4 regions of the Nocardioides sp. Leaf307 genome follow, and region 1 is predicted to be linked to each of the others. Evidence: predicted binding sites of a transcription regulator. Region 1 holds the regulator's gene; each other region holds the start of a gene.
The links. The regulator LexA, encoded in region 1, represses DNA repair genes until DNA is damaged. The targets are predictions, from matches to a motif close to TCGAACANNTGTTCGA.
Positions count from the first base shown of each region.

Region 1 (2,197 bases):
TGCGGCGGGGTGCTGGATCGTGGTGCTCATGGGGACCTCCTGGGGAAGGGGGCGGTCAGCCGTGGGGTGGAGCTCGAGGTGGACGAGGTGATGTCTAGTGGTGACCACCGACAGTCCTGGAGGACCGCCGTCGAGCACCGGATCGACCACACGTTCGATCGAACATGTGTACGACGTTAGATCACGCGTTCGAACAGCACAAGGGGGTCGGACGAACATCTGTTCGACCGCCCGTCCGGCACGGAGGCCCGGACCCGCGGGCCTCGGGCGTCGCGAACGGTCCGACACGCCGTTCGAACAGGTGTTTGAAACCCTCGGGGCCTCCTGGCATGGTGAGCACATCGCCCGACCGGGCGACCAGCGACACCGATCGGTGGCACCGACCAGCGGAGAGGCAGACGATGGCGACCAAGGACACCCGGGGGCGGACCGGGGGCGGTCCCACGGAGGGCCCGACCGACGGCACGGCGGACGGCACGGTGACCGAGCTGCCCGACGGTGCACCCGACGCCACCGGCCTCACCCCGCGGCAGCTGCGGGTGCTGGCCACCATCCGCGACGCGATCGAGAAGCGCGGCTACCCGCCGAGCATGCGCGAGATCGGCAACGCGGTCGGCCTCACCAGCACCTCGAGCGTCGCCCACCAGCTCAAGGTGCTCGAGGAGAAGGGCTTCCTCAAGCGCGACCCCAACCGGCCCCGGGCGCTGGAGGTCTTCCTGCCCGAGGTGATGGCCGCCCGCCGGTCGATCTCGGCGGCCGAGGAGAGCGGTTACGACGAGACCGGTGTCGGCGACTCCGTGCCGGCCGCCACCTACGTCCCGGTCGTCGGCCGGATCGCGGCCGGCGGCCCGATCCTGGCCGAGGAGCAGGTGCAGGACGTCTTCCCCCTGCCCAAGCAGCTCGTCGGCGAGGGGCAGCTCTTCCTGCTCGAGGTCGTGGGCGACTCGATGATCGACGCGGCGATCTGCAGCGGCGACTACGTCGTCATCCGCAAGGAGCAGACCGCCGACAACGGCACCATCGTCGCCGCCCTCATCGACGGCGAGGCGACGGTGAAGACCCTGCAGCGCAAGAACGGCCAGGTCTGGCTGCTGCCGCACAACGAGGCCTACGACCCGATCGACGGCACCCACGCCACGATCCTGGGCGTCGTCACCGCGGTCCTGCGCAGTGTCTAGCCCGCCGCCGCACCCACCCGGGACACCCCGGGGCCGGCCCGTCCTCCCCGCGGAGGACGGGCCGGCGTGCGTGTCGGCGACCCGTGAGAGCCTGGAGCGAGAGCCGGAACCCTCGACCCACTGGAGTGCCCGACGTGCGCCTTCGTCCCCTGTCCGCCCTGCTCCTCGCGGGCGCCCTGTCCGTCTCGACCCTGACGGTCTCGGCCCTGCCCGGCACGGCCGTGGCCGCCCCCCAGGTCGACCTGCCCGAGGTCCCCGGGCTCCCTGGGCTCCCTGGGCTGCCCGGTGTGGACGGGACCGAGACGCCGGACGAGCACGCCCTCGCGGCCCTCGCAGTGGTCGAGACGCTGGTCGACCCGGCGACCAGCCCCGCGGAGGCCCAGCAGACCCTCACGCAGGCCGGCGAGGCCGACCTCACGGGGGCGCTGCGCGACCTCGCGCTGAGCATGGACGCCCTCTCCCCCGCCGACCGCGCGGAGGCCGCGGCCTACCTCGCCCGTCCGACCGACAGGCGCGGCGACGGCTACCTCGACTACGAGGACGACACCGTGCAGCGCGTCTGCACCGACGACCTGTGCGTGCACTACGTCGTCGGCGGCGCCTCGGGCAACAACGTGCCGGCCAAGGACGCGAGCGGGGGCGCCGGTGGTGCGGGCAACGGCGTCCCGGACTACGTCGACTTCGCGCTCTCGACCCTCCAGGACGTGCACGACACCTACGCCGGCGCGGGCTACCGCACGCCGCTGCCCGACGGCGCCAAGGGCGGCGACGCCCGCACCGACGTCTACCTCGGCGACGTCGGCAGCATGAGCTTCTACGGCTACTGCACCTCCGACGACGACGTGCCCGACGACGCGCGCGCCGTGCCCGCCTACTGCGTGCTCGACAACGACTACCGCACCGGGCAGTTCCCCACGAACCTGCCGACCGAGAACCTCCAGGTGACCGCGGCCCACGAGTACTTCCACGCCGTCCAGTACGCCTACGACGCCGGCGAGGACGGCTGGCTCATCGAGGCC
Region 1 is NZ_LMNY01000002.1:1,141,790-1,143,986, forward strand. It holds gene ASF50_RS19310 (LysM peptidoglycan-binding domain-containing protein) at 1-30, opposite strand, end outside; gene lexA (transcriptional repressor LexA) at 402-1,178, shown strand; gene ASF50_RS14640 (MXAN_6640 family putative metalloprotease) at 1,313-2,197, shown strand, end outside.

Region 2 (2,197 bases), 1.0 Mb from region 1:
GGAGCTCGCCACCGCGCACGCCCGCCTCGAGGAGGCCCGTGGGCGCGAGGCGCGCCTGGAGGACTCGCGCCGCGAGCTGGTCTCCTGGGTCTCCCACGACCTGCGCACCCCGTTGGCCGGCATGCGGGCGATGACCGAGGCGCTCGAGGACGGCATGACCCCCGACCCCGAGCGCTACCACCGCCAGATCCGGGTCGAGGTCGACCGCATGGTCCGCATGGTCGACGACCTCTTCGAGCTCTCCCGCATCCACGCCGGCGTGCTGCGGCTGGCCCCCGAGGCCGTGGTGCTCGGCGACGTCGTCAGCGACGCGATCGCCGCCGCCGACCCGGTGGCACGGGCCCGCGGGGTCAGGCTCGGGGGAGCGGTGCCCGGCGGTCTCGAGCTCGTCGCCGACCCCTCGGGGCTCTCGCGCGTGGTCTCCAACCTGGTGATGAACGCCGTGCGCCACACCCCGCCCGGGGGCACGGTGCACGTCGAGGGCGCGGGCCTCGCCGCCGGGGTGCGCGCTGCCGCGGGGGGCGACTGCGTGGAGCTCGTCGTGACCGACGGCTGCGGCGGCATCGGGGCCGTCGACCTCGCCCGGGTGTTCGACGTGGCCTGGCAGGCCGAGCCCTCGCGCACCCCTGACGACGTCACCGGTCGCGGGGCCGGGCTCGGCCTGGCCATCGTCAAGGGCATCGTAGAGGCCCACCGCGGCACCGTGCACGCCGAGGACGTCACCGAGCAGGGAGTCGACCAGGGGGGCCGGCCGACCGGCTGCCGCTTCCGGGTCGTGCTGCCCGTCGACGGCCCCGGGCCGCTCGACGCGGTGCTCCCGGCCCCCGCCCCGCTCTCCTGACCGTCGGTCCGACGAGCACGGCGTCGACCGGGCGCCGCCGCGGCGCGGCGTGTCGACTGGGGTCGAACACGTGTTCGGGCTACCGTGCAGGGGACGGCGCGCAGATCGGCGTTCTCCACAGTCCCGGGTCACCGTTCCCCGACTGTCGGCGGGCTCCTCTAGCGTTCCCGGCACAGACGTTGCACGACACCACAGACCACACCGTGGAGGGCCGAGCGCCCTCCGCCCCAGGACGGAGACATCATGGCTGGAGACCGCGACAAGGCCCTCGACGTAGCGCTCGCCTCGATCGAGAAGCAGTTCGGCAAGGGCTCGGTGATGCGCCTCGGCGACGAGACACGCGCGCCCCTCGAGGTGATCCCCACCGGGTCGATCGCCCTCGACGTCGCCCTCGGCCTCGGCGGCCTGCCGCGCGGTCGCGTGGTGGAGATCTACGGCCCGGAGTCCTCCGGAAAGACGACGGTCGCCCTCCACGCGGTGGCCAGCGCCCAGCGCAACGGCGGCATCGTCGCCTTCATCGACGCCGAGCACGCCCTCGACCCCGACTACGCCAAGGCCCTCGGCGTCGACACCGACGCCCTGCTGGTCTCCCAGCCCGACTCCGGTGAGCAGGCCCTCGAGATCGCCGACATGCTGATCCGCTCGGGCGCGCTCGACCTGATCGTCATCGACTCCGTGGCCGCGCTCGTGCCCCGCGCCGAGATCGAGGGCGAGATGGGCGACAGCCACGTCGGCCTCCAGGCCCGCCTGATGAGCCAGGCGCTGCGCAAGATGACCGGTGCGCTCAACAACTCCAAGACCACCGCGATCTTCATCAACCAGCTGCGCGAGAAGATCGGCGTCATGTTCGGCTCGCCGGAGACCACGACCGGTGGTCGCGCGCTGAAGTTCTACTCCTCGGTGCGCCTCGACGTGCGCCGCATCGAGACGCTGAAGGACGGCACCGACATGGTCGGCAACCGCACCCGCGTCAAGGTCGTCAAGAACAAGGTCGCCCCGCCCTTCAAGCAGGCCGAGTTCGACATCATGTACGGCAAGGGCATCAGCCGCGAGGGTGGCCTGATCGACGTCGGCGTCGAGGCGGGCCTGGTCCGCAAGGCCGGCGCCTGGTACACCTACGACGGCGACCAGCTGGGCCAGGGCAAGGAGAACGCCCGCACCTTCCTGCGCGACAACCCCGACCTGGCCAACGAGCTGGAGAAGAAGATCCTCGAGAAGCTCGGGGTCGGCCCCACCGTCGACGCCGAGGTCTCGCTGCCCGGTGACCCGGTCGGCGTCGACGACTTCTGATCGTGACCCGGTCGCAGCGACCGGTCGACCGCGACGTCGACCCCCGGCCCGCCCCGTCGTGGGCCG
Region 2 is NZ_LMNY01000002.1:141,627-143,823, reverse strand. It holds gene ASF50_RS10005 (sensor histidine kinase) at 1-841, shown strand, start outside; gene recA (recombinase RecA) at 1,085-2,131, shown strand; gene ASF50_RS09995 (regulatory protein RecX) at 2,134-2,197, shown strand, end outside.
Region 2: a site for LexA is predicted at 904-919, ahead of recA (recombinase RecA). Genes of this name have one in related genera too.

Region 3 (2,197 bases), 710 kb from region 1:
TGCTGGTCGTGATGATCGCGGTGGCCACCATCGGTGGCATCCGGATCGACCCGCCCGCCGTCTTCGTGGCCATCTCCTACCTCGCCCTCGCCCTCGACATCGGTCTGCTCGTGGCCCTGTGGCACCGCGACACCAACACCTACATGCGCGGCGTCGAAGAGGCCCCCGCGGCCCTCTGAGCCGCCCGGCCCACCCCGCCCGCTCGTCTGGCTCCCGGTCCCACCCGCCCGGCCCGCCCCGCCCGGCCCCGCCAGGCCCGCCGCGGTCGGGCCCGCTCCGCCCAGCCCGGCCCGGCCCGGCCTGGCTCCCGGTCCCACCCCGCCCGGCCCCGCCAGGCCCGCCGCGGTCGGGCCTGCTCCGCCCAGCCCGGCCCAGCCTGGCCCGGCCCAGTCCCGCAGGCCTCGTCGGCCCCTTGGGCCCCAGCTGTCGGCCCGGACCCGCACCTGTCGGCCTGCGCGCGGGCCGACAGGTGCGGGTGTCACCAGCCGACCGGTGACTCCCGCCAGGGCGGGCCGCAGCCCCTCCGCGACCAGGCGGCCCCGGGGGCGCTCGGGCGACCCTTGACGCACTGTCCGTGGCGGGCGGTATGGTTCACCCGTGTTCGAATACATGTTCGAACGCTGCCGACGGGGGCGACCTCGACCCCCGTCCCCGTCGGCGTTCGATCCCGGGTGGCTCCGCCGGAGCAGGGCCTCGTCGGGAGCAGGTCAGGGGGTCGCACGTGGGGTCGACGACCAGGTGAGGTGGACCATGACAGACGACATCCAGCAGCACGCCCCGCACGGGGCCGAGGTGGAGGCGTGAGCGCGCCGCGGGCGTCGGTGGCCCCGCCCAACCCCTACGCCCTCCCGGCGACCACCCACTCCTACCTCCTGCGGGCCGCGGAGTCGCTCCAGGAGGCCGTCGTGGCCACCGAGGTGCCGGCGCGCTACGCGCTGGCCCACGTCGCCGCGCTCCGCTCGGCGGCCGCGTTGCTCTCGGCGCGGGCCCAGCCGGCGCCGGCGCGGCGTCGACCGCAGAAGAACGCCTGGGTGCTGCTGGCCGAGGTGGCGCCGGAGCTGGCGGAGTGGGCGACCTTCTTCGCAGCGGGGGCCTCGAAGCGCGCCGCCGCGGAGGCGGGGTCGCGGCGCGCGGTCAGCGAGCGCGAGGCCGACGACCTCGTCCGCGACGCCGACCGGTTCCTGGGTGTGGTGGAGCAGGCCCTGGGCCTGGTCCCGCACGCGCCCTCGGCCGAGCGCATCAGCCGCGCCGGCTGAGCCCTCCGCCCCCCTTCGACCGGCCGCCCGGCCGCGCGGCGAGGGCGGTGACACGGCTCGGGGCGGGGCCTCGTCGGTCCGGGTGGCTGGATGGTCGGGGTTGAGTCCATGACGAGGGGTTCCCCGGTCGCGCCGGGCGGTGAGGATCGCCCAGGCTCGACCGGGGGCCGCTGTGGCCCCGCCCGCCCCGACGCCCGCACGGGTGTCCCAGTGATCGGAGTCCCGCGCATGCGGCTTCTCGGGCCGCGCCGCACGGCGCAGCTGGTGTCCCTCCTCCTCGTCCCGGCCACCCTCACGGTGGCCCCCGCCCTCGCGCCCGCCGCCCTCCTCGGCGCGCCCGAGGGATCGACGACCGGCTCGACGACCGGCTCGATGGTGGGCTCGATGGTCGGGTCGGTCCTGCCGGGGGCGGCCACCGCGGCGGCGCCGGTGAGCGTCGCCACCGCGCGCACCGTGCAGGACGGCTCCACGGCCACGGTGCGTGGCTACGTCGTGGGTCAGCCCACCGCCACCAGCACCGTGGTGACCTCGGGGTTCCCCGACGACTACGCCCTCGCCCTGGCCGACGCGCCGGGGGAGACCGCCACGTCGCGGATGGTCTACGTGCAGGTGCCGAGCGCCTTCCGTGCGTCCTGGGGGCTGCGGTCCAACCCCGCGCTGATGGGGCGCCGCATCGACGTGACCGGCACGCTCGGCGCCTACTTCTCGGCACCCGGCGTGCGCAACGCCACCGCCTTCGCCCTCGCCGACGGCGGCGGGGGCGCCACCCCGCCCCCGAGCGGGGGCACCGACGACTACGACAGCACCTACTACGCCGGTGCCGTCGGCAAGACGGGCTCGGCGCTGGAGACGTCGCTGCACACGATCGTCTCGCGCGGTGTCGCGCGGCTCACCTACGACGAGGTCTGGGCCGCCCTGCGCGAGACCGACCAGGATCCCGC
Region 3 is NZ_LMNY01000002.1:428,842-431,038, reverse strand. It holds gene ASF50_RS11265 (hypothetical protein) at 1-179, shown strand, start outside; gene ASF50_RS11260 (SAV_6107 family HEPN domain-containing protein) at 801-1,256, shown strand; gene ASF50_RS11255 (endonuclease) at 1,485-2,197, shown strand, end outside.
Region 3: a site for LexA is predicted at 602-617, ahead of ASF50_RS11260 (SAV_6107 family HEPN domain-containing protein). Genes of this name have one in related genera too.

Region 4 (2,197 bases), on a different contig from region 1:
CCTGCTCTCCGGCGCCGACCTCAGCGTGGTGGGCGTGCTGTGGTCGCTGGGGGCGATGGTGGGGGCCGCGTCGTACTTCGTGATCTCCGCCGACGAAGGCAACGGGCTGCCTCCGCTGACGCTGGCCGCCGGCGGCCTGGTCGTCGGGGCGGCGGTCCTGGGCCTGCTCGGCCTGGTCGGCGTGCTGCCCATGGCCGGGTCCACGCGTCCGGTCACCTACGGCGCCACCACCGTCGACTGGTGGGTGCCGCTGGTGCTGCTCGGCCTGGTGACGGCGGCCCTGGCCTACACCACGGGCATCGCGGCCGGGCGTCGCCTGGGCTCGCGGCTGGCCTCCTTCGTCGCCCTCCTCGAGGTGCTCGCCGGCGTCGGCTTCGCGTGGCTGCTCCTCGACGAGCTGCCGCGCCCGGTGCAGCTGGCCGGCGGCCTGCTCATCCTGGCCGGCGTGGTGGCGGTGAAGCTCGGCGAGCGGGGCGTCGTCCGGGTCGAGCCGACGCCGGCCTGAGGTGACCCCCGGCTCGGTGCGGCTCGTGGTGGTCGACCACTGCCTGGGCGTCGCCGAGGCCGACCGCGACCGCGTCTTCAAGCCGCTCGAGCGCGTGCACACCGCGGTGGCCGGCACCGGGGTGGGTCTGGCCACCGACCGGCGCGTCGTGGAAGCGCACGGCGACGCGACCGGTCTCTGGGGCACTCCCGGAGGAGGTGCGACCGTGTGGTTCGAGCGGCCTGACGCCGTCCTGCCCGCCGGGAGGGTCTGACCCGCCGCTCGCCCGCGGTGGTCGAGGGCCGGCCGCCAGGACCGCGGTGGTCGAGGAGGGAGCGCCAGCGACCGTCTCGAAACCACCCTCACGCGACAGCGCAACCCTCTCCACAGATCCACCGGCAGACCTAGTCATCGAATACGTGTTCGAATAGACTGGGTGCATGCTCCTCGACCTCGACACCACCGGCACCGTGGTCGACATCGAGTCCCTCGACGCCGACGACGTCCTGGAGTACGCCGACGACACCGCCCGCTCCGTACGCGCCGCCGAGCGTCGCACCCTGCGCGTCATGGCCCGCTGGGGAGCACTGAACCCCGACCAGGCCTACGCCTGGTCGGTGCCCGGGATGATCCGCCACGGCCTCGACGAGTTCGCCGCCGAACCCCTCGCCCTGGCCCTGGACATCTCCCCGGTCAACGCCGGCTGCAACCTCGCCGAGGTCATGGAGCTGGTCCACCGTCTCCCGCGCATCTGGGCGATGGTGGAGGACCTCACCCTCCCCGGCTGGCGCGCGCGGCGGATCGCCTCCCAGACCCAGGTGTTGAACGACACCGGGGCTGCGTACGTCGACCGCAAGGTCGCCGCCCTCGGCTCCCGCGCACAGAGCCTGGGCGCGCGGCGCATCGAGCTGTTCGTCGCCGAGGCCGCCGCCAGGCACGACCCCCACGCCCAGGCCGCGCTGGAGGAGAAGGCACGCGGTGGGTGGAACGTGCGGGTGACCCACGACGTCGACCGCGGCTCCGCGTCGGGCACCTCGTGGCTTGAGGTGCTCGGTGACACCCAGGACCTCACCCGGTTCCACGACCTGATCTGCGCCACCGCCGCCGAGCTCGGCCGCCACCAGACCTCGACCGGAGCCGTGGTCGAGTCGTTGGAGGTCCGCAAGGCCCGTGCGATCGGGGTCATCACCGACCGCGCCCAAGGACTGACGGCACTGGACTCGGTGGAGCCCACGACTGCGAAGGAGCGGGTGGTCTACGTCCACCTGCGCCCCGAGGACCTCGAGCGCGCCGAGACCCTCGCCGCCCTCGACACAACCCGCATGAACGGAGAAGAACCAGCGCCGGAGGAGCCCCCGCCCCCCGCCGAGGCCCCGGCCGAGGAACCCCCACCCGACCCCCGGGACCTCCCCACCCCCACCGAACACGAGACCGTCCCCGCGGGACAGACCATGACCCCGGTGGCTGAGGAGCGGGCGCAGCGAGCGTCTCGAAGCCCCGCCGCGGGCAACGACCCCGAGACCACCGCCGGACAGGCCACGGCCCCGGTGGCTGAGGAGCGAGCGCAGCGAGCGTCTCGAAGCCCCGCCGCGGGCAACGACCCCGAGACCACCGCCGGACAGGCCACGGCCCCGGTGGCTGAGGAGCGAGCGCAGCGAGCGTCTCGAAGCCAAGCCCCGGCCACCGACGAACAGCCCGCGAACGAGCAGCCCG
Region 4 is NZ_LMNY01000001.1:1,472,428-1,474,624, forward strand. It holds gene ASF50_RS06740 (EamA family transporter) at 1-505, shown strand, start outside; gene ASF50_RS06745 (ATP-binding protein) at 507-758, shown strand; gene ASF50_RS06750 (HNH endonuclease signature motif containing protein) at 925-2,197, shown strand, end outside.
Region 4: a site for LexA is predicted at 896-911, ahead of ASF50_RS06750 (HNH endonuclease signature motif containing protein). Genes of this name have one in related genera too.